Regions from separate parts of the Gracilibacillus xinjiangensis genome, predicted to be linked through region 2. Evidence: riboswitches for the same ligand, from Rfam matches in the RefSeq annotation. Region 2 holds a riboswitch; each other region holds the start of a gene.
What was found. Region 2 has a riboswitch for thiamine pyrophosphate ahead of thiW (energy coupling factor transporter S component ThiW). Riboswitches for the same ligand answer to the same signal wherever they lie in the genome.
Positions count from the first base shown of each region.

Region 1: linked by a shared signal. The riboswitch ahead of thiD (bifunctional hydroxymethylpyrimidine kinase/phosphomethylpyrimidine kinase) and the one ahead of thiW (energy coupling factor transporter S component ThiW) in region 2 are both predicted to bind thiamine pyrophosphate.
Region 3: linked by a shared signal. The riboswitch ahead of tenA (thiaminase II) and the one ahead of thiW (energy coupling factor transporter S component ThiW) in region 2 are both predicted to bind thiamine pyrophosphate.
Region 4: linked by a shared signal. The riboswitch ahead of ACFOY7_RS08855 (thiamine phosphate synthase) and the one ahead of thiW (energy coupling factor transporter S component ThiW) in region 2 are both predicted to bind thiamine pyrophosphate.

Region 1 is NZ_JBHSDT010000003.1:62,814-70,474, forward strand. Features, by position in the region: gene thiD (bifunctional hydroxymethylpyrimidine kinase/phosphomethylpyrimidine kinase) at 1-368, opposite strand, end outside; gene ACFOY7_RS03270 (DUF456 domain-containing protein) at 386-868, opposite strand; gene ACFOY7_RS03275 (type 1 glutamine amidotransferase domain-containing protein) at 1,012-1,536, opposite strand; gene thiE (thiamine phosphate synthase) at 1,573-2,235, opposite strand; gene thiM (hydroxyethylthiazole kinase) at 2,235-3,038, opposite strand; gene thiD (bifunctional hydroxymethylpyrimidine kinase/phosphomethylpyrimidine kinase) at 3,040-3,855, opposite strand; TPP riboswitch at 3,952-4,060, opposite strand; gene lepB (signal peptidase I) at 4,107-4,655, opposite strand; gene ACFOY7_RS03300 (CynX/NimT family MFS transporter) at 4,839-6,020, shown strand; gene ACFOY7_RS03305 (hypothetical protein) at 6,090-6,389, shown strand; gene ACFOY7_RS03310 (hypothetical protein) at 6,417-6,539, shown strand; gene ACFOY7_RS03315 (organic hydroperoxide resistance protein) at 6,586-7,005, opposite strand; gene ACFOY7_RS03320 (iron-containing alcohol dehydrogenase) at 7,217-7,661, shown strand, end outside.
Region 2 is NZ_JBHSDT010000004.1:488,244-495,904, reverse strand. Features, by position in the region: gene ACFOY7_RS06585 (HAD family hydrolase) at 78-944, opposite strand; gene ACFOY7_RS06580 (oligogalacturonate lyase family protein) at 1,000-2,142, opposite strand; gene ACFOY7_RS06575 (alpha-L-rhamnosidase-related protein) at 2,156-3,841, opposite strand; gene ACFOY7_RS06570 (ring-cleaving dioxygenase) at 4,077-5,051, opposite strand; TPP riboswitch at 5,188-5,303, shown strand; gene thiW (energy coupling factor transporter S component ThiW) at 5,399-5,905, shown strand; gene ACFOY7_RS06560 (sulfatase-like hydrolase/transferase) at 5,958-7,313, opposite strand; gene ACFOY7_RS06555 (glycosyl hydrolase) at 7,317-7,661, opposite strand, start outside.
Region 3 is NZ_JBHSDT010000001.1:281,042-288,702, reverse strand. Features, by position in the region: gene ACFOY7_RS01340 (ABC transporter ATP-binding protein) at 1-792, opposite strand, end outside; gene ACFOY7_RS01335 (GntR family transcriptional regulator) at 792-1,169, opposite strand; gene ACFOY7_RS01330 (hypothetical protein) at 1,432-1,629, shown strand; gene ACFOY7_RS01325 (spore coat protein) at 1,745-2,221, shown strand; gene ACFOY7_RS01320 (hypothetical protein) at 2,508-2,678, opposite strand; gene ACFOY7_RS01315 (SDR family oxidoreductase) at 2,815-3,732, shown strand; TPP riboswitch at 4,285-4,384, shown strand; gene tenA (thiaminase II) at 4,493-5,194, shown strand; gene ACFOY7_RS01305 (acetylornithine deacetylase) at 5,187-6,458, shown strand; gene ACFOY7_RS01300 (BCCT family transporter) at 6,677-7,661, shown strand, end outside.
Region 4 is NZ_JBHSDT010000004.1:999,591-1,007,251, reverse strand. Features, by position in the region: gene ACFOY7_RS08870 (thiazole synthase) at 1-62, opposite strand, end outside; gene thiS (sulfur carrier protein ThiS) at 65-268, opposite strand; gene thiO (glycine oxidase ThiO) at 286-1,401, opposite strand; gene ACFOY7_RS08855 (thiamine phosphate synthase) at 1,385-2,011, opposite strand; TPP riboswitch at 2,111-2,211, opposite strand; gene ACFOY7_RS08850 (ferritin-like domain-containing protein) at 2,363-2,809, shown strand; gene ACFOY7_RS08845 (M20 family metallopeptidase) at 2,915-4,084, shown strand; gene ACFOY7_RS08840 (hypothetical protein) at 4,141-4,314, opposite strand; gene ACFOY7_RS08835 (ABC transporter permease) at 4,464-5,675, opposite strand; gene ACFOY7_RS08830 (ABC transporter ATP-binding protein) at 5,668-6,414, opposite strand; gene ACFOY7_RS08825 (HIT family protein) at 6,654-7,085, shown strand; gene ACFOY7_RS08820 (YtxH domain-containing protein) at 7,153-7,524, shown strand; gene ACFOY7_RS08815 (DUF1878 family protein) at 7,549-7,661, opposite strand, start outside.

The sequences.
Region 1 (7,661 bases), on a different contig from region 2:
AAACTTTCAATTGCATCATCTGCTAAGAGCTGGGAGCCCATCTTCCCTATCATTACTGGATCTACAACCAGCGCAGGTGCAGAGAACTCCTTTAAAAGCTCGACCACACGGTCTATGATCTCTTTGGAGAAGAGCATACCCGTTTTCATTGCATCCACTCCAACCATCTCATGCGCCGCATATACTTGTGCTTCAATTTCCTCTATAGACCGTAAAAATATTCCTTGTTTTGTTTTGGAGTTATTCGCCACTGTTGCTGTTATTGCTGTCATTCCATAAACCTTTCTTTCCTGAAAAACTTTCAAGTCTGCTTGTATACCCGCACTTCCTTGTGCAGCTGCACCCGCAATAGTTAACACTCGTTTCACTTGACAACACCTCGTTGTTAAAACATTGCAGCTATAAAAAACCAGATAATCATTACAAGTTGTATAACGATTTTAGCAATTGTTCCACTTAAAAAGCCTAACAATGAGCCAAACGCTGCCTTCAGCGCCTCATCAGCTCCTTTTTGCTGAATAATCTCTGACAAAAATACCAACAGAAACGGAACCACAATTATCCCAAATGGCGGAATAATAAAGGAACCAATGATTACACCTATTGCCGCCATCCGCTCCCCCCATTTGGAGCCGCCATATTTCTTAACAAAATAGCTATTAGCAATTATATCAGCAGCAATTAGGATTATTGTCAATATTCCCATTGCAATCCAAAAGACCCACCCGATATTTTCTGAGGTAAGGAGAAATTGATAAATAAAAAAGCCAATCCACAGCACTAAGACAGATGGGATAATCGGAAACACAATTCCAACAAAAGATAAAACAAAAGCCACGATAATTAATAGCCACCATAAAATATCCATTCACTATCTCCTTTAAGTCTGCTCTAAATAGTTTTACTTTCATCTGAAAGATTGCTTCACCAGTCAGGCAATATTAAAATTTTATCATAATTATAAGCCAACTAACAGAAAAAGCCCTGCGTTTTGCAAGGCCCTTCTTTGAACTATTTTTCTGCCAGTATATCAGCAAATGCTTTTACATATGGTGGTAAATCAGGTGGTCTTCTGCTTGAAACGATATGTCCATCAACAACTACCGCTTCGTCAAACCATAATGATCCCGCATTTGTCATATCATCTTTAATGCCAGGTGTACTGGTTACTTTCTTTCCACGAAGAATACCGGCGGAAATCAGCACCCAGCCTGCATGACAAATTTGCCCGATCGGCTTTTTCGCTTGATCCATAGCTCGCACCATCTCTAACACTTCCCGGTATCTGCGAAGTTTGTCCGGTGCCCATCCGCCCGGAACCAAAACAGCATCGTATTCCTCAGCGTTCACATCGGCAAATGCATAGTCAGATTCGGCTGGAACACCATATTTCCCAATATATTTCTTATTGGCTTCTTTTGCAACTAAATCAACTGCAGCCCCCTCTTCACGCAAACGTAAAACAGGATACCATAATTCTAAATCCTCAAAATCATCCTCCAATAATGCAATAACCTTCTTTCCTTCTAAACGCATAGGGTTTATACCTCCTTTTCTTATAGTTTATCAAAATTACTGCATACATTTCGAATAAGAAGGCATGAACTCAGCATATTTTCGGAAAAGCTCTGCTGTTTCGGTTGGTTTTTCTGCCAGACTGATAGCAGAAATAACAGAAACACCATCTGCACCCGCTCTTCTTAGGCGAAAAACATGGCTAAGTTTAATCCCGCCAATTGCCACAACGGGTATCCCTCCAACTATTGACCGAATGGAAGCCAATCCCTCCTCTCCAATCGGTTGTTTCGCATCTTCTTTCGTTTGGGTACCATAAATGGGGCCTACCCCAATATAGTCCGCCCCATCTTGCATCGCTTGATAAGCTTCTGCCTCATTCGTTGCCGAAACACCAAAAATCCAATCTTGCGGACACCTTTTCTTTAAATCGACTAGTGGCTCATCGTCTTGGCCGACATGGACACCATCCGCTTCTACTTCCAGAGCTAAATCAACTTCATCGTTTATAATAAAAGGGACATTGTATTTATGGCATAATCGTTTCATTTCAATAGCTAAATTTCGCTTATTCTTTCCAGTCAGTGCTTCTTTTCCTTTTTCACGAAATTGAAAAAGAGTAATACCGCCAATTAACGCGTCTTCTAAAACGATTAATGGATCTCTTTGTGTGTTATTACTACCCATAATGAAATATACTTGCAGTAATTCCGGATTCATCAAGCGTGACCACTTCCTAATCGACTCACTAAAATTTTCTCCTTGCTTTTTAATACATCTTCAGATATTGCATAAAGTTGATTAAGTAATTCGACTTGAAAATCACCAGGTAGACTAGCTTTTGAAGCAGCTTCCTCTGCAGCTATACCATAACAACTAATTGCTCTTGTCGCTGCTTTAAAAGTTTCTTTCTCTACAGCCAGAAATGCAGCAACAACCGATGACAGTAAACATCCGGCTCCCGTAACTTTCGTCAATAATGGATGACCATTCGAAATAATTGCTTTATCTTTTCCGTCTGTAACGAAGTCTAATGCCCCAGTAATCGCTAACGGTATATGTAATTGCTCGTATGCCACTTGCAATAATTCTTCCATGTCAAAGTCCCCCGATGCATCGACACCTTTCACTTCTGCAGAAACGCCCGCCAAATTAGCAATTTCCCCCGCATTTCCCCGTATGATACTTACCTTTACTTGGTCCAAAATGGTCTGTGCTGATTTTGTTCGAAATGTTGTCGCCCCAGCCCCAACCGGATCTAACACAACAGGTATTCCCGCTTTATTCGCTGCCTTCCCCGCTATAATCATTGCCTCTACTTGTTCTTTTGTCAGTGTCCCTATATTTAACACTAATGCATTTGCAATGCTAGCCATTTCCTCCACTTCTTCTCTTGCGTTTGCCATTACAGGCGAGGCACCTAATGCATATAATCCATTTGCAGTAAAATTAGTAACAACTAAATTAGTGATATTATGGATTAATGGTTGTTGCTCTCTTATTTTATCTAAAAAATATGTCATCCTATTTCTCCTCCTGACTCGGTAACCCTTTTAATCGATATCCCCAATGGTTAGTTGGTCCATTTCCATTTCCTAATTGTAAAGAATATTTAATTGCATCAGTAATGAATCCTTTTCCTATTTCTACTGCTTGTTTAATAGACTTACCTTTCGCCAGCTCTGCTGTAATAACCGCAGAAAACGTACAGCCTGTGCCGTGCGTGTGATGTGTATCGATCCTTTCTGTTGTAAAATACGTATATTCCTTCCCATCAAAAAGCACATCCTTTGCATCACCTTCAAGGTGACCACCCTTTACAACAGCGGCTTTTGCTCCAAGCTCTTTAACAATTAATTTCGCTGCTTTCTCCGCGTCTTCAAGTGTACTGATTGGAAATTCTACTAAGAACTCCGCTTCCGGGACATTTGGAGTGACAACTGTTGATAATGGGATAAGTAAATTGCGAATAACTGATCGAGACTTCTCCTCCATTAATGTGTGCCCACTCTTAGCAACCATTACAGGATCAATTACATACGGGACATCTGCTTTTCTTAATTTCCCAGCAATTAGCTCCATCATTTCAATTGTTGAAATCATACCAGTCTTCACAGCGTCCGGCTTGATATCTTCCCACACTGCATCAAATTGTTTTTCAATAAAAGAGACAGGCAAGTGCTCTACTTGTTGAACACCTAGTGTGTTTTGGGCAACAACAGAGGTAATCACACTCATTCCATACACTTCTCTCTCTTGAAATGTCTTCAAATCGGCTTGAATTCCGGCACCACCTGATGGGTCTGTACCTGCGATAGTAAGTGCACTTCTTATTTTCATACAAAAACCTCCCCTAATTTCTAATCCAATCAAAATCTTAAAAAGAAAAAACCGTTCCATTGGAAATGGAACGGTTCTATGAATATGCTCTATTCTTCTTAACCTATCCCACTTTCCTACGCTGGTGTTAACCAGTTCAGGTTCAAAGGGATCGAGAAACACTATTCTCATCTCAGCCATTCGAATGGCACCCCTAGCGGATTATATATTTAGTTGTCCAATTAAAGCAGAAACTTAAATTATCAAGTGAACTAATTAATAAGTCCAAATGAACTTAGTGGCCAAATACGCATTTTGACATCACCGATTACCGAATCCTTATCAATAAAACCAAATGAGCGGCTATCCTTACTAACTTTACGGTTATCACCTAATACAAAAAATGTATCTTCAGGAACTACTTCTTCCCCAGTCAACTCATACAAAGTAAAATCTGGTGTCAGTTTTTCACCTTCAGCTAAATTACTTTTATGTTCATCCAAATATTCTTCCTCAAATGTTTCCCCATTAATGATTAATTGGTCATCTTTCATTTCAATTGTATCACCAGGGAAACCTATTACTCTTTTGACATAATTATCGTCTGTATCTGGTGCTTTAAATGCAATCTCATCAAAGCGGTCGATTTGACTGATTTTACTTAAGATAATCCTGTCGCCATCTTCTAAGTTAGGCAACATTGATTCACCTTTCACAATTGATGGTGTAATCAAGAAATGACGGCACAATAACACAATGACCACAGCAATCAATAATGCTTTCAACCATGACAATAATTCAGCAACAAATTTATTATCCATTGTCTACCTTCTTTCACTATGATATCAAAAAATTTCCTAAATAATTGGAGTATGTTATTCTTATAAGCATTGCAGCTCAGTCTTATCCACTTACTTATTTTAACATAAATTTATATTGTATAGTGTATTTAAATTATCTAAACAATACAATCGAGCAAAAAACAGGAAATAAGGAGCAGAAATATGCCAACCAACCAAAAATGGAAGTACAGTCTATTTATAACAGGAATTATTATTCTTGCATTTAATTTACGACCCGCAATAACCTCTGTAGGGCCTATTATTGGAATTATTCGCGATGAACTACTTCTTGATAATTGGAATGTAGGTTTGATTACAAGTTTGCCATTATTAGCATTTGCCTTCATATCACCAATTGCCCCTAGAATTGCAAACAAAACCGGAAATGAAAAAGCACTCTTATATGGGTTAATTATTTTACTTAGCGGCATTTTAATCCGATCACTTGCTACTTTACTATTTTTATACATTGGCACAACATTAGTAGGTGTAGGAATAGCGATTATCAATGTTATTCTGCCGAGCTTAATTAAAGGAAGCTTCCCAACGAAAATCGGTTTAATGACAGGACTATATACAACATCTATGTCTATTTTTGCCGCTTTCGGATCAGGTTTTTCTGTACCCTTAACAGTTGACTACGGATTAGGGTGGAATATTACCTTGGCTAGTTGGGGTATTATTACAGTTATAGGTATTATCATTTGGCTTGTTGCTATGAGAAACTCACCAGCAGAACATGAGGTGAAATTATTCGAACCAAGCGGCAAGAGATTATTACGTTCAGGGATTGCATGGCAAGTAACTTTTTTTATGGGGTTACAATCCTTTTTATTTTATGTGACCATCTCCTGGTTAGCTGAGATCTTAACAGCGAAGGGATACGATGTGACAACAGCTGGATGGTTTGTTGCATACATGCAATTGATCAGCTTACCAGCGACTTTCCTAACCCCTATTATTGCTGGCAAATTAAAAGATCAAAAAGTTGTTGTATATGTATTCGGAGCCTGTGCCATTATTGGATACAGCGGATTGCACTTCAATCCTTCCATTGCTTTAATCACACTCTTAATAACATTAATCGGATTCGCTCTTGGAGCAAGTATCAGTTTAGCACTTGCACTATTAGGTTTACGAACAGAAAACGCTCGACAAGCGGCAGAATTGTCTGGAATGGCTCAATCATTTGGTTATCTTCTGGCATCAATCGGACCTATTTTTATTGGCTTTATGTTTGACCTAACAGGTAACTGGAATTCGGCAATTACCTTTATATTGCTGGTCTCACTTATTATGGTTGCTTTTGGTGTGGGAGCAAGCCGGAACAAATATGTATTATAATTATTTACTTTTTTTCCTTTCAGGCATATAATGAATACTTACTTAATTATTTAGAATGGGGGCAAAGAAATGAAGAAATTAATTGCCCTGGCACTTATATTTCTAATCATTTTCGCACCAGCCCAACTATATGAAAATAATTCTACAGAACATGCAGTAAATCTGAAAACAGTAAAAGATATACAAGACAAAGAATTACACCCAACAAACAATGGTTCTGATAAATATATAAATAACTATATACCTATTATCTTACTGCTGGTTGTAGCAATTTGTTACCAAAGCTTGATTATCCACTACTTATTTATACAAAGGACATTAACAGCGAGATTTTACCAGTCAAATTATTTGATTCTCTCCCATCAGTAATAAAAATAGAGGAGAGGAGGAATACAAATGATCTGGTTTCGTATCGCAATGATCGCTATGTTCTCCATAACAGCATTATCTGTGACAGTCTATCAAGGTATTGAAATCTTTCACGCATTTCAAGATCTAATTCATAATCGAGTAAAATAAGTTGATTAAATAACGCACACCTAAAATGGTGTGCGTTTTTAAACGTTTAAACTGCTTTTGTTTTTAGTTCTACATCAATATTTCCTCTAGTAGCTTTAGAATATGGACAGAAATCATGAGCTGCTTTCGCTAATTCTTCCGCTTCCTCTTGGGAAACACCTTTAATTTCCACATTTAGTACAACACCGATCTTGAAACCACCATCTGCTTCATCCTTTAACAAGCTAACTTCAGCAGTGATTGTAGAATCGATTTCCTTTTTCTGCTTAGATGCCATTAGATTCAATGCCCCATCATAACAAGCAGAATAACCTGCAGCGAATAACTGCTCAGGGTTCGACCCTTGTCCTTCTCCACCACCTGCAGGGTTGATTAAATTAACATCGATAATACCATCATCAGATTTCACATGGCCATCTCGTCCACCCTTTGCTGTTGCTTTTGACGTAAATAGTACGTTACTCATTCTATCCACTCCTTTATACAAAATTAAACCATTTAAGGTCCTTATATAACATTCTACCAATTGTATACCTTAACTACCAATAATTAAACACGGAAACTTCCACATAATGACTTACAATGGTTTAAAAACAAATTACTTTACACATGATATAAATGTTGCCATATTTAAATAGGAAGTAATATTTGTTGTAATATCAATAGGAGGTTGTAGCATGCAAAATTTTGTTTTCCACAATCCAACGAAATTATACTTCGGGAAAGGCCAATTAAGCTACTTGAAGAAAGAGTTGACTAATTATGGACCTAATATTTTACTTGTGTATGGTGGAGGAAGTATTAAAAGAAATGGTCTTTACGATCAAGTCATTAACATACTAAATGAATCTAAAAAGAACATTTTTGAATTAAGTGGAGTAGAACCTAATCCACGAGTAACAACAGCAAGAAAAGGGATTGAAATTTGCAAAGAAGAGAACATTGATTTTATTCTTGCCGTTGGCGGAGGTAGTACGATTGACTGTACAAAAGCTATTGCAGTTGGTGCTGAGTCCGGCGAAGATATTTGGGATATCGTAACAAAGAAGTCTACCGCAACAGGTGCATTACCTTTCGGGACTGTTTTAACACTTGCCGCAACTGGTTCGGAAATGAACGCAG
Region 2 (7,661 bases):
TTATTTTTGTTTCTGTTTATTTTAACATAACATATGCCCAAAACAAACAAAGAAATCAAGCAAGGAAAGTTCCTTACTTAATTCCCCTTTAAAGAGAAATATTCGGCTAAGTAATGATATACTCCTTCTTCATCATTAGAATAGCTCGTTATTTCTTTCACTATTTCTTTCATTTGATCCGTTCCGTTTTTCATTGCTACAGGATATCCGACAAATCGCATCATTGGCAAATCATTATTGCTATCGCCAATAGCCATTGTTTCGTCTGATTTAATATCATATAAATCAAGCAATGCTTTAATACCTGTCGCTTTATTCACTCCTGCCACCATGACTTCAACATTATGATAAGATGAGGAAGATGTAGTAAAATCTTCTTCTTTTTTCATCGCTTCTAACTCTCTGATCCAATGTTTCATTGTCTCATGACTAGGACTAAAACAGTAAATTTTCGAATATTTTTGGCTAGGTAATTCTGTAATCCATTCGATATCATTCTCATGAATAGCTGTTTCACGATCTATCCATTCATTTATTCCTACTTCTTCCGGTTTCTTACTATCAATCATTTCTGTCATATAGGCTTTATCCTGTTCAAAGGCTAGTCTTCGTCCATCGTTCGGGTGTACTTCATAATATATATGATGAGCGCTCGCAGATTCAATTACTTTTGCCACAACGGAACGGGATAATTCATGTTCTAACACTCTCTTCCCATTGACATGTGTTATCATTCCATTTGCTGTCACTACCCCATCTAATTTTATCTCCCCTGGTACTGCATCATATATCTCTTCTAAAGAACGACCTGTAACTATAAAAACTTTGATCCCCTTATTTCTAATTTCTTCAATAATATCAAGTGTTCTTTCCGTTATTTTATTGTGATTATTTAACAATGTACCATCCATATCCAGACATAATGCTTTTGGTATAAAAGACATAAAAAATCCTCCTTTAGCTATTGATATATTATAGCATAGCCAGAGGAGGATTTTCTTACTTAACAAAGTCCGGTAAATCTCGGGCACTTTTAGGAACTTCTACTAAATAGATATTAGCATATCCATTCCGGTCACTTGTGTAGACCAGTTTAGATCCATCTGAAGTAAATCTCGGATGTGCATGGACTTTTTGGGTATGAAAACTGCAACGATGTTCACATAACACTTTCGGATGTGAGAAAAAGCCGTTTTTCTTATACCAGATAACAATATGTTCTATTGGCGCACGACCATCTACAACCACTTTGTTAAAATCATTGGAGAAGGCATGCCAATTAACAAAATCAAATTCGACTTCTTCTTCCTCTGTATTATCATATTTAATTTTGCCAAAGAATCCTGTACGATCCTTCCTAAATCCATGATATCCGATTGTTTCTCCATCTTGATACCAGTATTCATGACCAACCATCTCTTGCTCTTCTTTTCTTACACGGATTTTCCATGCTTCACCTGTTTCCAGATTAAGTCCCCAGATGCGATGATCAACTAATTGCCAAGGACCTTCATGACAAAATGTAATTAACTCAGGTCTTATAGGTGATGTGTTAATATGTGTAATAAAGTTATTTTCCCGGAAAACTTCTACCATTTCTTTTGTTGCTAAGTCTATTTTAATAATGGCAGATTCCGGCCTTGCCTCCATTAACTCTCGATGGCCGATATAGCCATTACCTAGATCAGTATAAACTCTATCCGACATATTCTCTCTTTGACAGGTAACTAAATATTTGCCATCTGCCGTACAGTTTAAATTTCCGCCAAGCAGTGCGCTCGGTTTTTCATAGATTGTCTGCTCTTCCAGTGTTATTAAATCTAATGATATGATTTGATCATCTCTACGAAAATAAACCATCTTCTGATCCGGGTGCAGACATGGATTCAGACTCCCATATGTTTTCTGATGATCAGTTAGCTGGGTGATCACACCTGTTTCTGTATCCACACTAAATAAATCCGTTTTATTATTTCGGTCCGAACAAAATAACAATTTACGATCGTTATCATACCAGCCATCTTCCGTAAAATAAAAATGATGACTGTGCCCAGTGTAATTGGTTAACTGAATGGTTGGTATTCCGGTAATCCTGTCATTAAACTTTTTCCATTCCGGCGGCCATACTTTACCCTTTCCCATTTTCCCATCTCCCTTACCTTAAAATGTGTACTTCATCAGGCGCTTCGATGGTTGATTTTATCTTGCCATCTGATTGCCTTTCATGCTTTACATCGATTGCTCCATAGGGTGTAGGGAAAGTTCCCTCCACCCATTGTAAATCTCCAAGCGATGGATCAATTTTTATCTCCTTACAGCCAGGAGTGACTATTTTAATTCCTAACACGTAACGCGAAAGCCAAGCCGTTGGGCCGGATGCCCAGCCATGACATAAACTGTGACGATAACCTGCATAGCAATGATCGCCATAAGTACCATGGACATCAATCTTGTTCTTTGGTGTCAGTTGATCTATTCTCGCTGCATTGTTGAGCCATTCCATATTAAAATCTTCCCAGAATGTTGTCGCACCGAGCTGCAGCATTCCGCCCCAATATTCCCTTATCATTCGGAGCGTTTCAGTCATCTCTCCTGCCATTGCTTTCGCTAATAAGATATAATAGCCATAAAATGTAGACATCCCTTTCGCCCCGTCAACAGCAATCACTTCCTGACTCGCTTTTTCTGGATCAATGATATTTGCAAGAGCCAACACTGCTGCTGCTTGTTTGCTCTTTCCATGGTATACCTTTCTTTTCATTAAATTAGCTAAATAGAGATGACAACGTTGACTTGCCTCTGTTTCTTCCAAATAATCACATAAAAAGGCACCTTTTTTGATTGCTAGTACATATAATGCATGAACACCTGCTGCAACACCCTCTTCATTATGTACAGAGGGCCAATCAAGAAATGGGTTTGGCATTGTATTACGGCCGTCCTTATCGATATGTTCCCCCATTTGGTCCAACAAACGGATTAAATAACTCTTCTGTTCCTTTAGATAATCTACATTACCTGTATACATAAACCAATCATGTTGAATAATAATCCACCACGCAGAGTAACTGGGAAATGTATTCATCCACTGCGGTAATGGTGTGCGGTCCCTTACATAATCTAAACTCTCTGGAACAATCTGATGGTTTCCAAAAACAGCCTGTATTGTTGATACTTCAGGATGCATATCACCAATCCATACCATTCGGTCTCGTTTAATCCCATCCCAAAGGTATTCCTGCATATTTAGATAAACTGTATAGGCACCTGTCTGCCAAATCTGATTCAAAAGCTTATCATCGCTGTGAAAAGAGCCTTGAAATTCTAAGTCCCTATGAATAAAGATAGCCTTGATTGTATTAATCTGGATAAAGCAATCAGATTCCAGTAAATCAATTCTTACAAAACGAAAGCCTGTATTGCCAATTTCATTCATTCCCAGAAAACTTATATCAACGATTTGGTCTCTCATTGCATGATCATTGGTAGCATTAGTATTCCCCCCAATATCACTCATTGCCTCCATTGCAGATTCACCAAACCGCACTCTTACCTTCGCACTTTTTATTAGTTCACCAGATTTTACAATGTTCCACACCGCTAATTGAATACCTCCATGCAGTTCAACACCAAAATCTAAAAGGATTGCCGGTGAACTGCCCTCATGGCTCATTACAACGGGCTTCTCTGGCGTAATTAATACCTGTGACTCTCTATCCTCTAACAGTAATTGTTCATTATCTATTCTCGACTGATTACTATCTGTTTTCCACAAAATATTTTTCGGTGTTATATATTCACGCACTCGTGGATCCTTTTTACCTGATGCAATTTCTTCCATTTAAATAAATACCTCCTCGTTCCCAAATTAGATAGCGCTTACATTACACTCTAACTAATCCACATAGTTTTGACAATTATACTTTTTTTCGTAATTAATACATTTTTGCAATGCGAAGGAAAAAGGAGTTCGGCAGTAAGACCACTGTGTCATTTATGATTTTCCCAAAAATAAAAGCACCTGGATAAAGAAGGTGCTAAAATACAGAGAACAAACCATTTCTCTTCTTCCTATACTATTTCTCTTTTGTGTCTAATGGTTTTAATTTTGCTTCAATTTCTTCCCGATCACGCTCTAAAAATGGTGGTAAAGCAATTTGTTCACCTAAATGTTCGATATCTTCATCTGTGGCAAACCCTGGACCATCTGTTGCCAATTCAATAAGAATACCATTAGGTTCTCTGAAGTATAATGACTTGAAGTAATAGCGATCAACAACCCCTGAGTTTGGTAAGCGTTCTTGACTGATACGCTTTTTCCATTCATTTAATTCCACTTCATCTTCTACTCTTAATGCAACATGATGGACACTGCCTCTGCCCGGACGCTCTTTTTGTAAGTGTGGCCGAACTTCCACATGTAACTCTGCACCAGTCCCACCTTTTCCTGTTGTATATACTTGAATCTTTGGCATGTCTGTTACAGGTGAAGTGTATTCTCCTGTTTTACGAAAGCTCAGCACACCTGTTAAAATCCGCTCAGTTGGTTCTAAATCAGGAACGGTTAATTTCACTGGTCCAAGTCCTGTAATTCCCATGTCTCTTGGCACAACACTATTAGACCAAGGAATCCCACCTGCGACACCCTCATTCGTTTGATCGGAAACAAGAACTAGTCGTTGGTCCTCATGATCTTTAAAATGAATTACTTTTCTCCCAAATTGTTCTTCTATTCCGTTGTTTTCTACATCCATTTCATTAAAGCGATCTATCCAATAGACTAATGCATCATCATCAGGCACCCTTAATGAGGTAGCGGAGATACTGTTGTTCCCTGGATACGTATGCCCTGCACCCACTATCTCAAAAAACGTTAAATCAGTTCCTGGTCTTCCTATTTCATCTGCATAGAACAGATGATACATGCTCGTATCATCTTGATTGACAGATTTCTTGACTAAACGCAATCCTAATATCTGGGTATAAAAATCATAATTATTTTTCGCATTGGCTGTTATGGCAGATACGTGATGCAAACCTTTAAGCTCCATCAATGATCCTCCTCTTTCTAAAGAAGTAATATTTTTAAGTATCTATTTATTTTACCTTATTATTATCTCGAATTCAAAACAATCATATTATTGACATTTACTTCTTGTATGTTAGAATTTTCTTTAAGTTAAATATGATTACTACTAGGGGTGCCTATAAGCATAGGCTGAGAGAAAAGCGCGCTTCAAGCTTTTTAACTCTTAAGACCTGATCTGGTTTATACCAGCGGAGGGAAGTAGCTGTCCATACCAATTTGTATGCGAAGCCAGGTCTTAATTAAAGATCTGGTTTTTTTAAATTTTCCCTTATGTTAGTATAACCAAACATTGATGGAAGGTGGAACGAAATGAGAAAAAGAACGACATTACTTACAATGATGGCAGTATTTGTTGCGATAGGAACATTAGGTTCACAATTTTTATGGTTTCCAACAGGAATTGCAAAAGCTTTCCCTGTACAACATGCGGTAAATGTGATGGCAGCTGTTACACTAGGACCTGTCCCTGCAGTAATTATTGCTTTTGCTATCGGCCTTTTGCGCAATTTATTAGGCATAGGTACATTGCTTGCTTTTCCAGGGGGGATGATTGGTGCATTATTAGCCGGAATAGTTTTTAAAGTTACGAATAATAAAATAATGGCTGGGATTGGCGAAGTTGTTGGTACCGGTATAATCGGTGCATTATTATCCGTTCCTTTCGCTTACCTGTTAATGGGCACATCTGTTGGTGCCATAGCATTTTTACCAGGTTTCCTTGTCAGCAGTATAAGTGGAGCAATTATTGGAATCCTGATATTATCCAGAGTGAAAACAACTAGCTTATCCAAGTATGCTTTGTCAACGAAGACCTAAGAGAAAAGGCTGTTGAGTGTTATACTTATCAACAGCCTTTCCATTCATTCATTTAAAGCCAAACTTCTTCATCCATTACTCCTCTTTGCCCACTTTCCTTAGGAGCTGCAGGTTGAATAACAGGTGTTTCATTCTCCATTTGTATAATTTTCTTTAGTAATTTTCCCCGGAGGACTTCTGCAACTTTCTGGTGGGAACGGAAACCAATTAAATTAGTTAACTCATAAGGATCTGCTGCTAAATCATACAGAAATTCTTCAACATACCGATCCGAGCTAGCATCATATATTCTATCTGCATCTGGATCAGAAACACTATACTTCCATCGGTTTGTCCGTATCGCCCGCCCAACTTGTGATTCGCTTATTTGAATGAATACTTCATTTTCCCAGTCACCAGCCTCCTGATTGACTAACGGAAGAAAAGAATGACCTGACATTTGCTCTGGAACCTTAATCCCTGCAGCATCTAACAAGGTTGGCGGAAAATCGATTAAACTGACTAATTCCTTTTTCTTCCCACCGTGGAAAAATCCTGGACCTGTAATAGCTGTTGGTATACGAATGGAACTTTCATGACAAGACCGTTTATATTCATGATTCCTCGTTTTAAAATGACAGCCATGATCTGATGTGAATAAAACGATCGTTTCTTCTCTAATCCCCAGGCTTTTTAATGTATCTAAAATTCTGCCTAATGCCTCATCAATTCTTTTTACCATTCCATAATAACCACCTAAGTGTTGTGCACTTGTTCCACCCAATGCTTGCAAGTCTGGCGGAATCCACTTTGCTGTATATTTTTCCTCATACCCATCTGGTGCTGGATAATTATCTGTTCGATTCTGATGGTGTGGTTCCAAGTAAGACAGAAAAAGGAAAAATGGGTTTGCTTGCTTTTCCCTATCATCAATAAACCGAATGGCTGCATCTGTTAATGCATCAACACGATAACCTGGTAATTCTACAGGATTCTGCTCATTATCATATACGGTTGTTTTATACGGTTCAGAAGTATGCTCAAGCCCGTTGGCCGCAAGCCAATAGTCATAGCCTCCTTGTCTCTTTCGACTAACTGGTTCTTCTGCAGCAAGATGCCACTTACCTATATAACCAGTGTAGTAACCGTTTTCCTTAAAGTAATGTGCTAATGTTTTTTCATCATCAGGCAGTGGAACGGAATTTCGATAACAGCCTGTTTCTGTTGCAAACTTTCCTGTTTGAAAACAAGATCTAGCCGGGGCACAAACTGGCTGACAAGTGAAAGCATTATACAGATGTGTTCCTTCTCCTGCCATTTGGTCAAAGTTTGGCGTTAAATCTAACGGATTGCCATGAACACCTGTCGTATCCCATCTTTGCTGGTCAGTAAATACAACGATAACATTTGGGGACTGATTTACTGTCAAAACTTATTCCTCCTCCCTTTTGACTGTTCGTACCTCTTTTAAGACATGTTCCTCATAATCAAAATACTTACCTTCTAACAAACCGACTAATGTATTTTTCACCTTAATGGTTAGTACATTTATTCCTTGTTTTAATTGATCACCTTTTACAATCGTGTCATATGGTGACCATGCTCTTACACCAAGTGATATACCATTCAATGAAATTTCGACTGCATCATGCACTTCATCTAAATCTTTTATCCGTAATTGATATGTTTCATTATTATCACCTTTCCACTCGAATGAGCTGGTGAAAGTAAGGCTTCCAGCATAATGCGGCAATCCAGCATATGGTTGTTTAAGTGA
Region 3 (7,661 bases), on a different contig from region 2:
ACCAAAGACAGTTTCTGTACGCTGTTTATTCGTTGTTAATGCTTCAAAACCATGATTAGATCTTCGTATTGAGACAAATTCTTGTTCTGTATCCCGATCTAATAAATCCGTATCCCCTTTAACAATCGCGTATTCTTCCTCAATTTTATACTGCTCTTTCGTAAAGACATGGTGTCCATTATGAATAAAGGTAATGTAATCCGCTATCCGGTCCAAATCTGTTGTAATATGTGTCGAGAAGAAGATGGTTCTATCACCATTTTGCATGAGATCATGAAGAACTTCTAATAATTCTCTGCGAAAAATTGGATCAAGCCCCGATGTTGGCTCATCCATAATGATTAATTCAGCATTGTGAGATAATGCGAATGTTAAAGAAGCCTTCATCATCATGCCTTTTGAAAAATTCTTTAGCTTTTTCTTTAAAGATAGCCCAAACATGTCTACATATTGATTGAAGATAGTGTCATTCCAATTATGGTAGGCAGGTTTTATTAATCGTTTCATTTCATTCAGTGTTAGATGCTCATAAAATATATTGTTATCAAACACGAATCCGATTCGCTGCTTGATTTCTTTCTCATTCTGTTTGTAATCTAAGCCAAAAACAGAAATTGTGCCACTATCCGGTTGTAATAAATTCAGGATCATCTTAATTGTCGTGGATTTACCTGCGCCATTTCCTCCTATAAATCCTGTTATGAAACCTTTTTTTACAGATAGAGATAAATCCTTTATCTGAAAACCTTTAAAAGTCTTATTTACATTATGCAGTTCAAGGACATCTTCCATTATGTATCCTCCTTATATAACATGGAGAGCAGTTCTCTCAGTTCCGGTAATTTTATCCCGATTTCTTTACTGTTTTGGATCACAGCCGTTAATTGTTCCTCAATTACTTGCATTTTCCGCTCCCGTATCATCTCATTACTTTGTTCTGTGACGAACGAACCTTTTCCAACAATGGAAAAAATAAATCCATTCTTTTCAAGCTCTTCATATGCTCTTTTTGTTGTAATAATACTAATATTTAACTCCTTTGCTAATTGCCTCATTGATGGCAAAGCCTGGCCGGCCTGCAATTCATTGCTCAATATATGCTTTTTTATCTGGACATAAATCTGCTCATAAATAGGCTCTTTCGAATTATTGGAAATGATGATGTGCATGCAAATACCTCTTTTTTAATATTGTATATATACTCTATATACAATATACACAAATATAGAATGATATGCAATAATAATTTGCCTTAAAAATGAACTCATGAGGGGGTGCTGCTTCTTATCCTGGTTTTATGGTTATATTATTTTTATTGGTGCGAAATGGAAATTGACTGAAAAATAGGTAAAGGCACTTACTCATAAGGGATTAGATACATAAGGTATCAGAGAAAGAAGATAATTCATTCAATTATGGGAGGTGAATTGGGTGAGCGACAGTAATTTTAAAGAAACATCGGAGAAAATTATCGATATGCTTGTTGGAACAACTCTGAAACGTCACAATGTTCAATTAGATAGTCAAAAGCTTAGTGAAGAAGACAGGGAACAGTTAAAAAATCTTGTAGATGAATTAAAAAAGAGTGTGCAATCTTTGCAATCGAAACAAGAAAATAATGAAAAGTAATTACTTTCTTAAAAATAAATATTTGTTTATATCCTTAGTTAAGTAGCCTTTGCAATAAGATTATACCGACATATATTAATTATATAAAATGACAAGGAGTGTTACTATGACAGAAATGAAGTACGTTAATGGAAGACCTGTTTACTATACAGGCAGAAATAGTAAGCAAACGAAAAGGTGGAATGCATTGGACACTAGTATGTGCCATCCATTCGATCAAAGTGATGATACTCAAGAGGCAAATCAAGAAATCAAAACTGTACAGGAATCTTTTGAGTCGATAATTATTAAAGATTCATGTGATGTGGAAGTCACTACAACGGATACGCAGGCTGCACTAAATGTACAGGTTGGACTCCAAGCTGCTATAGCTTTGGTCATTAGTATTTCCATTGCGGACAGTGATAAGGCGGAAAGAATTACCCAAGATCTCCATGAAAAGATTAAGTCTAGTCAAGTGAATAAACAACAAACTTATGTAGAAAATTCTAGAGGGGTAAAAATCACAACAACTGACACTGATATTGCAGTAAACGCACAAGTGTTATTACAAGTATTACTCGCATTGGTTGCCCGCCTGGACATTTTATAAGTATCTCAAATCTTTTATCTCTAATAATTTGTTTATCTCCTATAAGGAGGTCTCCACTTAGCGGAGGCCTCCTTATTTTGGAAGATGCAACTGGATAATTAGGTGGGTAAAATATTTACATATATTTTCTTAATTAGTAAAAAAAGAGTATGATTTTGTTAATAAACGTGAGTAACCGTCTGGAAAATATCACATAGGGTATTTCGTGAATCAGGAAATACCAGGAATTATAGCTACCGTAATGGAAGGGAACGGACGATGGGGAAAACAGACCCATGAAGTTTAATTAAATTAGCGGATAGTTTTGCTCATAACGCGGGTTACAGTAATAAGGCGGTCTAAGTCCAATTTTCGGTCCGTAGAATGGCTTCTTATTATGATCATATATAATGGTGTCTTTTCCGAAGGATTCATTCATCAATAAATAGTGTACTTTTGGATTATAGTAATATTCCATAATTATCACCTCCACTTATTAAAATATGCGCCAATGTGAAATTCGAGCCAGTATCTATTTTAAATGGGACAAACACGGCGGATGCCTATTAAACATAAAGTAATCCATACAAAAGAGTGGAGGAGGGTATTTAACAATGTCTGAAAAAAGACTAAATCCTGATTATTATCCAATGTATCCTAATTACGGGGAAATAACGCGATATGAAGAGGTTGCCTTGACGGTTCCGGAGCAACGTCAATATAGACAGCCTGGAGTAGAGAAACTAATGGTACCGGCGCCGATTGTTGAAAATCCTAACTATATAGGGAGTGGGAAGCTAGAGGGGAAAGTTGCCCTTATTACAGGTGGTGATAGTGGTATAGGTGCAGCAGCTGCGATTGCCTTTGCTAAGGAAGGAGCCAATGTAGCGATTGCCTACTTAGATGAACATGAGGATGCCAATCGTACGAAAGCCAGAATTGAAGAAATAGGGAAAGGTTGTTTACTGTTGCCAGGGGATTTGCGAGTAAAACAGCAGTGTCAGGCTATTGTGGAAAGCACTGTCAAAAAGTTTGGGCAACTCGATATACTCTGCAATCATGTAGGAATCCAATTCCAACAATTAGATTTGCAAGATATTACTGACGAACAGTTTGATGATACGTTTAAAGTGAATATATATTCCCATTTCTATACAACAAGGAAAGCGCTAGAATATTTAAGTGCGGGAAGTTCGATCATAAATACCTCTTCTGTAGTTACGTTTGAAGGGAACGAACAATTAATCGATTATACGGCTACAAAAGGAGCAAATATCGGTTTTACACGGGCCCTTGCGAGGAACCTGGTCAAAAAAGGAATCAGAGTAAATGCCGTTGCACCTGGGAAGTTTTGGACACCATTAATCCCATCAAGCTTTTCCCCTGACCAAGTTAGTCTTGCGCTTAATCCGATGAACCGTGATGGTCAACCATTTGAGCTTGCCCCAACCTTTGTATATCTTGCTTCAGATGACTCCCGTTTTGTAACAGGACAAACCTTGCATGTGAATGGTGGGCAGGTTTTTGGGTGAAGTAATATCTCCGTTTGGAATAGCTCAGTAGAGAACAGTCTTTACTGTGCTAATTTCCAATGGGAGTTTTAAATCCCTGTTCAGTTATATAATTATTAATTATCATCGCTAAAGGAGATTTCTAATGGAATTTTTAGCATGACTTTTTCTACATATCACTGGTTTTGTTATATTTGTTGCCTTTATCTTGTTGGATTAATGAATCAATGGAACTAGCTGAACTGGTAAGAAATCAAGAAAAGGACAGACAGAGATGAAAGTGGAGGGGAAAACTGTATTTAATGATCTTTTTGGAAGAATTACTTATTATGCTGTACTTGAGGAGGCTGCCTTGACGAAAGTTACCATTAAGAAATAGCTGAAATCTCCAAAGCGGAATTTGAAAAGCTAAATATTGGTGACAAAATAAAAGGAAATGCTATTGGAGCTTTTTCGAAGGGGTTATACTCGTTTATCCAATCTTTTACCTCATTATTCAACTATTACGTATTCCGCAGCGGGATTTGAATTACCATTGCTTATCCTTTATACTAATAATTAACAATTAAATATAGTTTCTACTAGGGGAGCATGTAAATGCTGAGAGATGAAAGGTCGACCCTTTGAACCTGATCTAGTTAACACTAGCGTAGGGAAGTGGAGTGGCAAATAATTATGGATGTAACAATAAATCTGTAGTTTAAATGCTATACCCATCTCCTTAACTGGTGATGGGTTTTTTGTTCCTCTAGTAAATCTTTTTAAAAAGGAGAGGGAAATAATGAGCAACTTATTTACAGAACATTTATGGACACGTGTCGAACCAATCTGGAAGAGTTATTTGGAACACCCCTTTGTAAAGGGGATTGGAGAAGGGACATTAAACCAAGAGAAATTCAAGCATTGGCTAAAACAGGACTATGTATATTTAATCGACTATTCTAGATTATTTGCATTAGGCAGTGCGAAAGCAGAAGACTTGGAGACAATGACTGTCTTTGCAAAATTACTGCATGGTGTACTTGATATGGAAATGGACCTCCACCGTAATTATGCAGCGGACTTTGGTATTACAGCAGAAGAACTGGAGACAACAGAACCTTCCGCCATTACTACTGCTTACACTAGTTATATGTTAAATGTATCTCAACGAGGTGGAGTGGAAAATGTAATAGCAGCAGTTCTTGCATGTGAGTGGAGCTATAATTTTATTGGTAAATCACTCGCTGAATGGCCTGGGGCATTAGATGACAATTTCTACAGCAGCTGGGTGAATATGTATGCATCAGATGAATTTACAGAATTAGCTGAAAAGTGCAAAAGACTAATGAATCAACAAGCAAAAGGAAAATCAGAACGAGAATTAAAAAGATTAGAGGAGATTGTCATTAGAACTAGCCAATTTGAATACATGTTTTGGAATATGGTTGAGAAAAAAGAGCAATGGCCAGTAAACGTGAGAGGGGAGAAACAGTTTGGCTAATCTAACAGTAGACTTAGTAGATGAGTATCAGGATGAATTAAAGCAAATTCTTGCAGATTTAATTAGCTTTCCAACAGTTAGTCCACCTGCTAGAAATACAGGAGAACTTCAAACATATATTGCCGACTTTTTAGAAAACGAAGGATTTACTACAACTAGCTGGGATGTGTTCCCAAATGACCCCAATCTGGTTGCAATGAAGGAGGGGAAAAATAAAAAGGAGTACAACAGTCTGGTAATTAATGGACATATTGATGTGGCAGAAGTGGGAGATGAAGCGAATTGGACGGTACCCGTGTTTGAATTAACCGAGAAATCCGGTTATGTTTATGGTCGTGGTGTAGCGGATATGAAGGGTGCAGTTGCTGCAACATTGTTAGCTGTAAAAATTTTAAATGAGCAAGGCGTATCCTTAAATGGAGATCTGCAAATCCAGACAGTTATCGGTGAAGAGGCGGGAGAAGCAGGTACGTTATCTTGTATAGAGAAAGGTTACAGATCAGATTTTGCGCTGGTTGTTGATAGTAGTGATTGTCAAATTCAAGGACAAGGTGGTGTTATTACTGGATGGATCACTGTAAAGAGTAAAGAAGTGTTTCATGACGCAATGAGGGCAGATTTAAACCAATCAGAAAACCCTAATAAAGGTGCTAGTGCGATTGAGAAGATGATGCAAATTATTGCTAGTTTGCAAGATTTAGAGAGACAATGGTCGGAATTGAAAAGCTATCCCGGTTTTAAACGAGGTACAAATACCATTAACCCAGCAGTTATAGAAGGGGGCAGACATGCAGCATTTGTTGCAGATGAATGTAGCTTATGGGTTACCGTTCATTTCTATCCGAATGAAAGCTATCAAACTGTAGTTAATGAAATAGAAGATCATTTAACCAAATCGATAGGGAATGATCCCTGGTTCACAGAGAACCCCCTTCAATTTCGGTGGGGGGGAAGATCGATGATTGAGGATCGTGGTGAAATTTTTCCTTCTGCTGATATTGATAAAGAACACCCAGCTATTCAACTTCTCCAACAAAGTCATGAAAGGATAGCAAACAGCCCTGCAGAAATCGGTATGTCTAAATCAGTTACTGATGCAGGCTGGTTCCATGAGGCAGGGATCCCGACTGCTATTTATGGTCCTGGGAAATTAGAAGAAGCCCATTCTGTTGATGAAAAGGTAGAACTGGAAGAGCTATTAACTTTTACAAAAACATTGCTTACATTTATTTTAGAATGGTGCAATAAACCGAAGATTATGTGAGATTTGCAACAAAACAGGGTTTATCGAGATAACATGTGTAATCTAGAAAATAAGTCAAATGATTAAGCAAACCATTCCTGCTTTTCAAGAAGATGATCGTCGTTATTGGTCGTCTTCTTTTTTGTTTACAAACTTAAAAGACGTGGTATCAGTTAACTAGTCTAATGACAGAGCATTTTTTCTTGATAAATACACAGTTTACAGAAAGGGGAAATCCAATGAATAAAAAGGGTATTTTTGATAGTTGGAAATTAATTGATTTTCGCATATTCTTGCCATCAATTCTTTTTATTATAGCTATTTCTATTCCGTTCTCCTTATACGAAGCGGAATCTTTGGAACTATTAAATGTGATCTTCGATAATATTGTGGATGGATTTAGTTGGGGCTATATTTGGTATACGATTATTTTATTAGGTGCAGGGCTTTATTTATCTTTCTCAAAGTATGGGAAAGTAGTATTAGGTGATCCCAATGAAAAACCAAAGCTCTCTTTATTTGGGTATGCTTCCATTCTAATTGCGATGGGGGTCGGTTCGACTATTATGAGAACAGGGATGGTGCAATGGACACAAGTGGCTATTGACCCTCCGTTTGGATTAGCTGAAGGTTCAGACCAATCCTTATTATGGGGCAATGCTTACAGCATGTTCCTGTGGAGCTTTCAAACATTTGCGATTTTTGTCATGGCAGCACCAGCAATGGCGTATGTTATTCATGTCAAAAAACGGCCATTAATGAGAATATCTGAAGCATGTCGAGTTATTTTTGGCGATCGCTTTACAGATGGAATCGGCGGAAAAATTTTAGATGTATTATTTCTAGTGAGTATTCTGTCAGGTGCTGCCGTTACATTAGGGCTTGGCACACCTATTATTACCTCTAACATTTCCAGAATGATGAATACAGATGTTACGTTCGGGTTAACAATGACAGTTACAATTATATGGGTAGTATTGTTCTCTATAAGCGCTTATTTAGGTATTGAAAAAGGGATCAAGCGTTTGAGCACAACTAACATGTATTTAGCGGCTGGACTGGCTATTTTTATCCTGATTGTTGGCCCAGGAATATTTATTCTCGATTATTTTACTGATACAGTAGGACATCTGTTCAGTAATTATTTTAAATTATCATTCTATACAGATTCCGTTGCTTTGGAATCAACGACACACATACAAAGTCACATGGTATTCTGGTTCG
Region 4 (7,661 bases), 510 kb from region 2:
GGATATTTTCCTGTTCCTAACAATAATCTTGAGGTGAACTGAAATTTCCCTACTTTTAACATGATTATCCTCCTCCAACAAAATGTACGATTTCTAATTGGTCTCCATTTGAGACACTTACTTTCTTATGATCTTGTTTTTTTAATATGGTTTGATTGTGTTCTACAATTAATGATTTGTCAGTTAGGCCTAAAGCTGTGATTAATTCTTCTATATTTTTCACATCTGTTTGCAATTCTAATGGATCTCCATTAATAATCAGCTTCATCTTCGATAACACACCCTTTACACAAATGCTCGCTGCACTCTGTTTAGAGCAAAGCTTGCAGCATATTTAGCAGCTGCTTTTCCTTCGATTAAATCCGCTACCATCATTCCTGTAATCGGTGACAACAAGATGCCATTGCGATAATGCCCTGCAGCAACATATACTCCATCCCTGCCAGGCACCTCTCCTATATAAGGAAAACCATCGCTAGTTTGTGGTCGAATTCCTGCCCAGAAGTGCTCTAACTGTGCATGTTCGATAGCAGGGATAATTTTCCTTGCTTTTGTTAGTAATTGTTGTACACCTTTCACACGAACCGTTTTATCTGTAATACCATGAAGAGATGTAGCACCGATGATAATGCTGCCATCATTTTTTGGTACTAAGTAGCATCCATCAGAGAATATCGTACTTTCGATTAATGGCTGGTCTGGTCTTACCGAAATGCATTCCCCTTTTACAGGAGTAATAGCTAAATCATAAGGTAACCACTTGGTTGTATCTTTACCTGTTGCCATCACTATTTGATCAGAATAATATAGACCATTTGTTGTTCTTACACCTTTTAGGCCATTTTCCTGTTCGATCAATTCACTAACTTGGGTATGTTCTAACAACACTGCTCCATGGTTTCGTGCAGCTTTAGCAAAAGCTAGTGTTAATTGAGGGGCAGAAACCTGACCATCATCAGGAAAAAATAAAGCAGCAAGGAAATTTCCTGTTAATCTTCTCTCTTTTAATAACGCAGCCTTCTGGGTAAGGAGAAGAGCTGACTCACCAGCTTTTCCTTGAAACCTGGCAATCTCTTTCAATTCAATCAATTGTTTCTCAGTAAATGCTAACTTCATCGTTCCTTTTTGGATTAATCCAATATTAATTCCACTCGCTTCTTCTAATTCCCTTGACAATTCAGGAAAAAAAGCACGGCTTTGTCTTGCAAAGTGAAATAATGCACTATCTGAAGAGAATTCCAACTGTGCTCCTAACATACCTGCAGCAGCACTTGATGCACCACTTCCGATTACATCATTTTCTATTACCAGGACCCGATATCCTCTTTTGCTTAATTGATAAGCAATCGAACAACCAATTACGCCACCACCTACAACAATTTGATCATAATGTTCTCTCAAAATGTTCCTCCTCCCAATGATTGAATCTTTCATAATAAGCCTTTGCCGCTTGCAAAGGCGCAGGCGATTCCCAAAAAGCGGAGATCATCGCTAATCCTTTTGCCCCTGCACCCAAGACTTCCTCCACTTGCTCTGGATGGATTCCTCCCACTGCAATTGTTGGGATGGAGATAGATTTTGCAACACGCTGTAATGCTTGAATTCCTCTAGGCTTTACTCCTTGTTTCGATTTACTGTGGTAGATGTGTCCATATAAAATAAAGTCAGCACCATCTTTTTCCGCTTTCCAAGCTTCTTCGATTGAATGTACAGATTTACCTATTTTTAAATCTGGAAATTGTTTTTTCACTAATGTTACCGGCAGACTATTGTAAGCTAGTTGAACACCAGTACACCCTTTCATCACAGCAAGGTCAACTCGATCATTTATGATGACTTTAGATAATGGGATACCGATACCTGCTAAGAAATCAAGTATTTGCATTAGTTCTGCAGCAGTTTTTGATTTTTCTCTTACATGAATATAATCAAAATAATGATGCATCGTTCTTAATTGTGCTAGTTCCTTTTTTGTTGATTTTCCATTCGTGATCAGGTGAATCCCTTTCATAGCAAAACCTCCAATCCATCCATATAGTGAGGAAAATGGCAGAAAAAAACCACCCTTCCAGTAAAGAAGAGTGGTGTTATGATTTCATAAGTAAAGTACTCACTTGTTCCACCACTTCCCTCCGCTAGTGTTAACCAGATCAGGTTCAAAGGGTCCGAATAAATTCGTCTCAGCCGCATAAGGCTCCCCTAGTGTTCAATCAATTATTCAATTAAAGGATATATCGCTTACATATACAGCATAACATATAATTGGAATTCCCGCCAATATCTATTCATGTCAAATGTTTATTTTACTCGAATATGGGAAGATATATATTAGAAAGAAAATAATGAAAGGATGTTATTACAAATGGCACAAGATCAAGAAAAACTGCAACAGTTATTAGATGGATTGAATGTTGATTTAGCAAACGAATATGCTGCAACTATCATGTACACGTATCACGCATCAGTGGTTTCAGGACTATACCGCTCATTATTAAAACCATTTTTTGAAGATGAAATTAATGATGAGATCGGACACGCTTTATACTTATCAGATAAGATTAAAACATTAGGTGGAACGCCTACAACTACTCCTGCAAAAGTAGAACAATTAACGGATGTACAGGAAATGTTAGAAGCTACACTAAAAGCGGAAACAGAAACAATTGAACGATATGAAAAACGTAAAAAACAAGCAGAAGAATTAGGATTTACAGAACTGGTTGTAAAATTAGATGATATGATTGCAGATGAAACACACCATAAAGAAGAAACAGCAAGATTACTTTCAGACAAATCATTTTTTAGCTAACCCTCTCCCATTATTTATAGATAGAAAACAGACTTCCAGTACAATCTGGAAGTCTGTTTTCTTTTTCCCGCTATGTTATAATTACTCGAAAAAGGAGGGGAAACCATGCTTCACGAATTATTTCAGGAAATAGATAATAATTATGATGAGATGATTGAAATCCGCCGATATTTACACCAGCATCCCGAGCTGTCTTTCCATGAATACAAAACAGCCAAATATATTCAGGAATTTTACAACAAATTGAACATACCTTTCCGGGCAAGTGTTGGAGGCAATGGTGTTGTTGCAAAACTTGTTGGTGCTAAACCCGGTAAAACGATTGCTCTAAGAGCGGATTTTGATGCCCTTCCAATAGAAGACGAAAAAAATGTCCCTTATCGCTCAAAGAATCAAGGGGTTATGCATGCATGTGCCCATGATGGTCATACCGCAACATTACTAACTATTGCGAAAGTACTAAATAAATATAAAGAACAACTTCCCGGCACGATTATATTTATTCATCAACATGCAGAAGAAGTAGCTCCTGGCGGTGCTCAGCCAATGATTGCTGATGGTGCCCTGGACGGAGTAGATTATGTATATGGTACACACCTTTGGACAAACACTCCTTATGGAATTGTTCAAACAGCACCAGGAAATTTTATGGCGGCTGCGGATAAGTTTACCATTACGATAAAAGGGAATGGCGGGCATGGAGGAATCCCGCATCAGACGAAAGATCCCATCGTCATTGGGTCACAGCTTGTCACTAATTTACAACAGATTGTTAGTCGAAAATTAGATCCATTGACTACTGCAGTTCTTTCTATCGGCAAATTTCATGCAGGGAACGCCTATAATGTTATACCGGATACAGCAGTAATGGAAGGAACGGTCCGAACATTTGATCCAGAATTACAACAACTGATTATTACTGAAATGGAAAAGATAATTAAAGGCACATGCCAAAGCTATGATGCAGATTATACATTTGATTATCAAAAAGGCTATCGTCCTGTTGTCAATCACTCCATCCATGCGGAACTAATTATTCAATCTGCGGAAAATTTGGAAGAAGTAAACAGCGCTGAAATGAGTGTTCCGAGTATGACCGGTGAAGATTTTGCATATTATTTAGAAGAAAGACCTGGGGCATTTTTCTTTACTGGTGCTCAAAAAAAAGACCAATTTGTACCACATCATCATCCAATGTTTGACTTTGACGAAAGAGCGATGAAGATTGCTGCCAAAACATTAATTAGTACAGTAATGGAAGCTAATCTACTCTAACCCCGCTACAAAAGAGGCTGGCAAAAGGAGTTAATCCATACTATAATCCGGACGGTTCAACTGAATTTGTCCGGATTATTTGCTTTCCAGGATCTATCATCCTCTATATGCCAGGTTACTGCTTTAGAAGAGAGACTTTCTATGGAATGGATGACCAAACCTAAACTTACCTTACGTGATGCCGTCTTTACAGGATGATCGTTGTTCCACTTATTCGTCTTGTAAACCATTAAAAGCTGAGGTGTTGCCCACGGAAAGCGAGTATTTTCCCCAGCGGTGAGCTAGCATTATCTATATTAGTACATTAGTGAGTGATATATACTTGTGTATTTATTGTTCGGTTGTTAGATTTTCTATTTTTGTTATGTTTCATCCCTCTTTATCTTCGATTAATCTTTGTATGAACATATTTCGGAATAAGGAAAATAGTAAAGATGATTGAAGCAACTACCATTAATCCGCCCGTTAAGTAACTTTCTACTATTAATAAGAAAATCGCAAACAATAACATTTGCACTGCCATTAATTGTTGAAGCCATTTAACAAACTCCTGTTGACGGACTTTTCGCGAGACAGGATACAAATCGAGCCAAAGAATTGTTGTATGATGCTTCCATAGTGGCATTAGTTGGATAATGGTCATATAGCTGAACAAAATAGCAAAGATAAGCTTAAGCCATATATTTGGAACAAAGAAAATCAGCAATGCCCCAATTATTAATAAACGGGTATAGATACCAAAATATTCACTACTTCTTGCACTTGTTAATCGGAATAAATAAGTGTAACTGTTTTTTTGATCAAATGGTACAGATCCTGTTAAAAGACGAGCAAAAAACGTCCGTTTCTTAACAGAAGTTTCTAAATGCGGTACATCTGTAAACATATTAGCCAAACGGTAAAATGACCGCATTCTTAAATAATCTCGCTCAATTAATAATTCCCAATTGATCGCCTTTTGCCTCTTTGACAGGGCTAAATTATAGGAGAATATAACCATTAACAATACTGTAACAATGATCAACAGCAATGTTTCTTGTTTTATAAAAAAATAGATTAATGCACTGATCAGTAAATAGCGGACAATGATATCCATTGTTCTCATTGAATTGTCACGAACTTTTAACATCCACCAATTGGCGGTTAAGCTCCACCCTTTTACAATCAATAGTATTAATAAAAGTAACCCATAAGTATTTCCTTCAAATTTGGTCAGGTATAAAGGTGCCAAAGCTGCAAAAATAAATAAAAATAAATAAATCTGCATAATGTAACTGTAAAATAATGTACGTGTAAAATAACCTTTTAATTGATGTTCAGCAGGAATAAGGAAAACAATGTCAGCCTTTTTCAGCATTGTTTGAATGGGGCTATGTGTTGTGACAACCCCTAACAGGATTGAGATAATAAGAGCTGCCGGAAACGTCTCTGGTAATTGCTCCAGCCATTTTTGATAATAAACCGCTAATGCAGACAGGATAAAAAACATGGCGATCGCAAGATGACCTGTGAGAATATATTTTAAATAACGATTTAATTCTTTCAAATGTGCTTTTAAGCGTTCGATAAACAATGCATTTGCATCAAGCATGGGCATCTGCTTCCTTTGTCAATTGGATATATAAATCATCTAATGTTGCCTCAGGTTGTCCAAACTCAATTCGTAGTTCTGCTAATGTACCTTTTGCTCTGATTTTGCCATCATGTAAAATAACAAAACGATCACAATACCGTTCCGCTGTCGCTAGAATATGTGTGGACATCAACACTCCTGCTCCATTTTCTTTCATTTGATTCATCCATTGTAAATAGGATTGAATCCCAAGCGGATCTAAACCGACAAAAGGCTCATCCACTATATACAATGCAGGCTCAACGAGAAACGCTGCCATGATCATTACTTTCTGACGCATCCCTTTCGAAAAGTGGATCGGAAATGCTTTTAATTTCTTTTCTAATCGAAACTCTTTCAATAATGGCTGGACACGTTTATGAAATGTATCTTCAGATAACCCATACGCCATTGCAGTTAATCGTAAATGTTCTTCTAAATTTAATTCATCATATAATACAGGCATTTCGGGAATATATGTAAATTGTGACCGATAGCTATCCTCAGCCTCATCAAACGTTTTCCCATTGATAGAGACTTTGCCCTTTTTTGGCTGCATTAAGCCAATCACATGCTTAATCGTTGTACTCTTTCCCGCACCGTTTAGTCCAATTAGACCGACTATTTCATTTGGATAAACATCAAAAGAAATACCATGAAGGACATTCCGATGAGTATAACCGCCTTCTAAGTTCTCAATATGTAATAATGATTTCATTCAACCCTTCCTTTCATTCACCAACGACCATGTTAGTAATCAATAAATTTATTTTAATATTCTTATCTATAGAAAAAACCTGCTTTTTTAAAATCTTACCACTTTATTAACAAGTTGCCAAAAAATTATAGTTTCGTGTCTGTAACTTAAAGAGATTGTTGCGCTTCTTTTCAATTATTTATACAATAGAGTCAGATGGAAAAAGCACGAACAATACTCTTAACAAAGGAGCGTCTATAATGACAGTACATAGAGAATGCATTTTTTGTAAAATTATAGAAGGTGAGATTCCTTCTGCAAAAGTGTATGAAGATAATGATGTCTATGCATTTCTTGACATTAGCCAAGTGACCAAAGGACATACACTAATCGTGCCAAAAACACATACGAAGGATATTTATGAAACAAATGAAGAAATTGCAGCGAAGCTATTTAGTCGTGTCCCAAAAGTCGCTAATGCGATAAAAAAAGCATTTCAGCCCAATGGCATAAATATACTTAATAATAATGAGGCGGCTGCTGGGCAATCTGTCTTTCATTTACACATTCATCTCATCCCTCGTTATGGGAAAGAAGATGGATTTGGTGCAAAATGGGTGACTAACGAAAGTGCATATTCAGCAAACGAACTAGCGGACATCGCAAGTACCATTCACGAGCAAATCAACTAATCCTTAAAGAAAGTGGTTTTATTCCAAAAGAAACAGTGAATAATAAGTATAAAAGGGAGTGTGTTATATGATAAATGCAAAGTCTTTATTATTCGGAATTGTTGTAGGTGGAGCAATAAGTGCAACAGCGACTTTATTAAGCACACCAAAGTCTGGCAAGGAATTGCGATATGATGTCAAATATAGAAGTGATGAAGCGATTCAAGCAATTAAACACTTCAAAGAGGATGGTGTTGACTTAAAGGAGCAAATCGCGAAAACTTCTAAAGAAGGTGCTGCTTTAATTAAAGATCTCTCAGCAGATGTGAAACAATCGATTGAATCCTGGAAACAAACGGTGGAACCCCATCAAAAGAATATTCAAAAATATTTAAATCAAATCGAAAAAAGCTTGAGAGAATTAGAAGAAAAAACAAAGAAACAAACGGAAGAAGTGTAATCTTTTCTATGGGAACGACTAAAACTAGTCGTTCTTTTTATATTTAAAATGAATTTGGATGAACTCTTTAATTAAATCTTCGTACATTCCTTCATCCCTTAATGCAAGCATTGTTTGTTCAGGATCAAGCTTCTCAC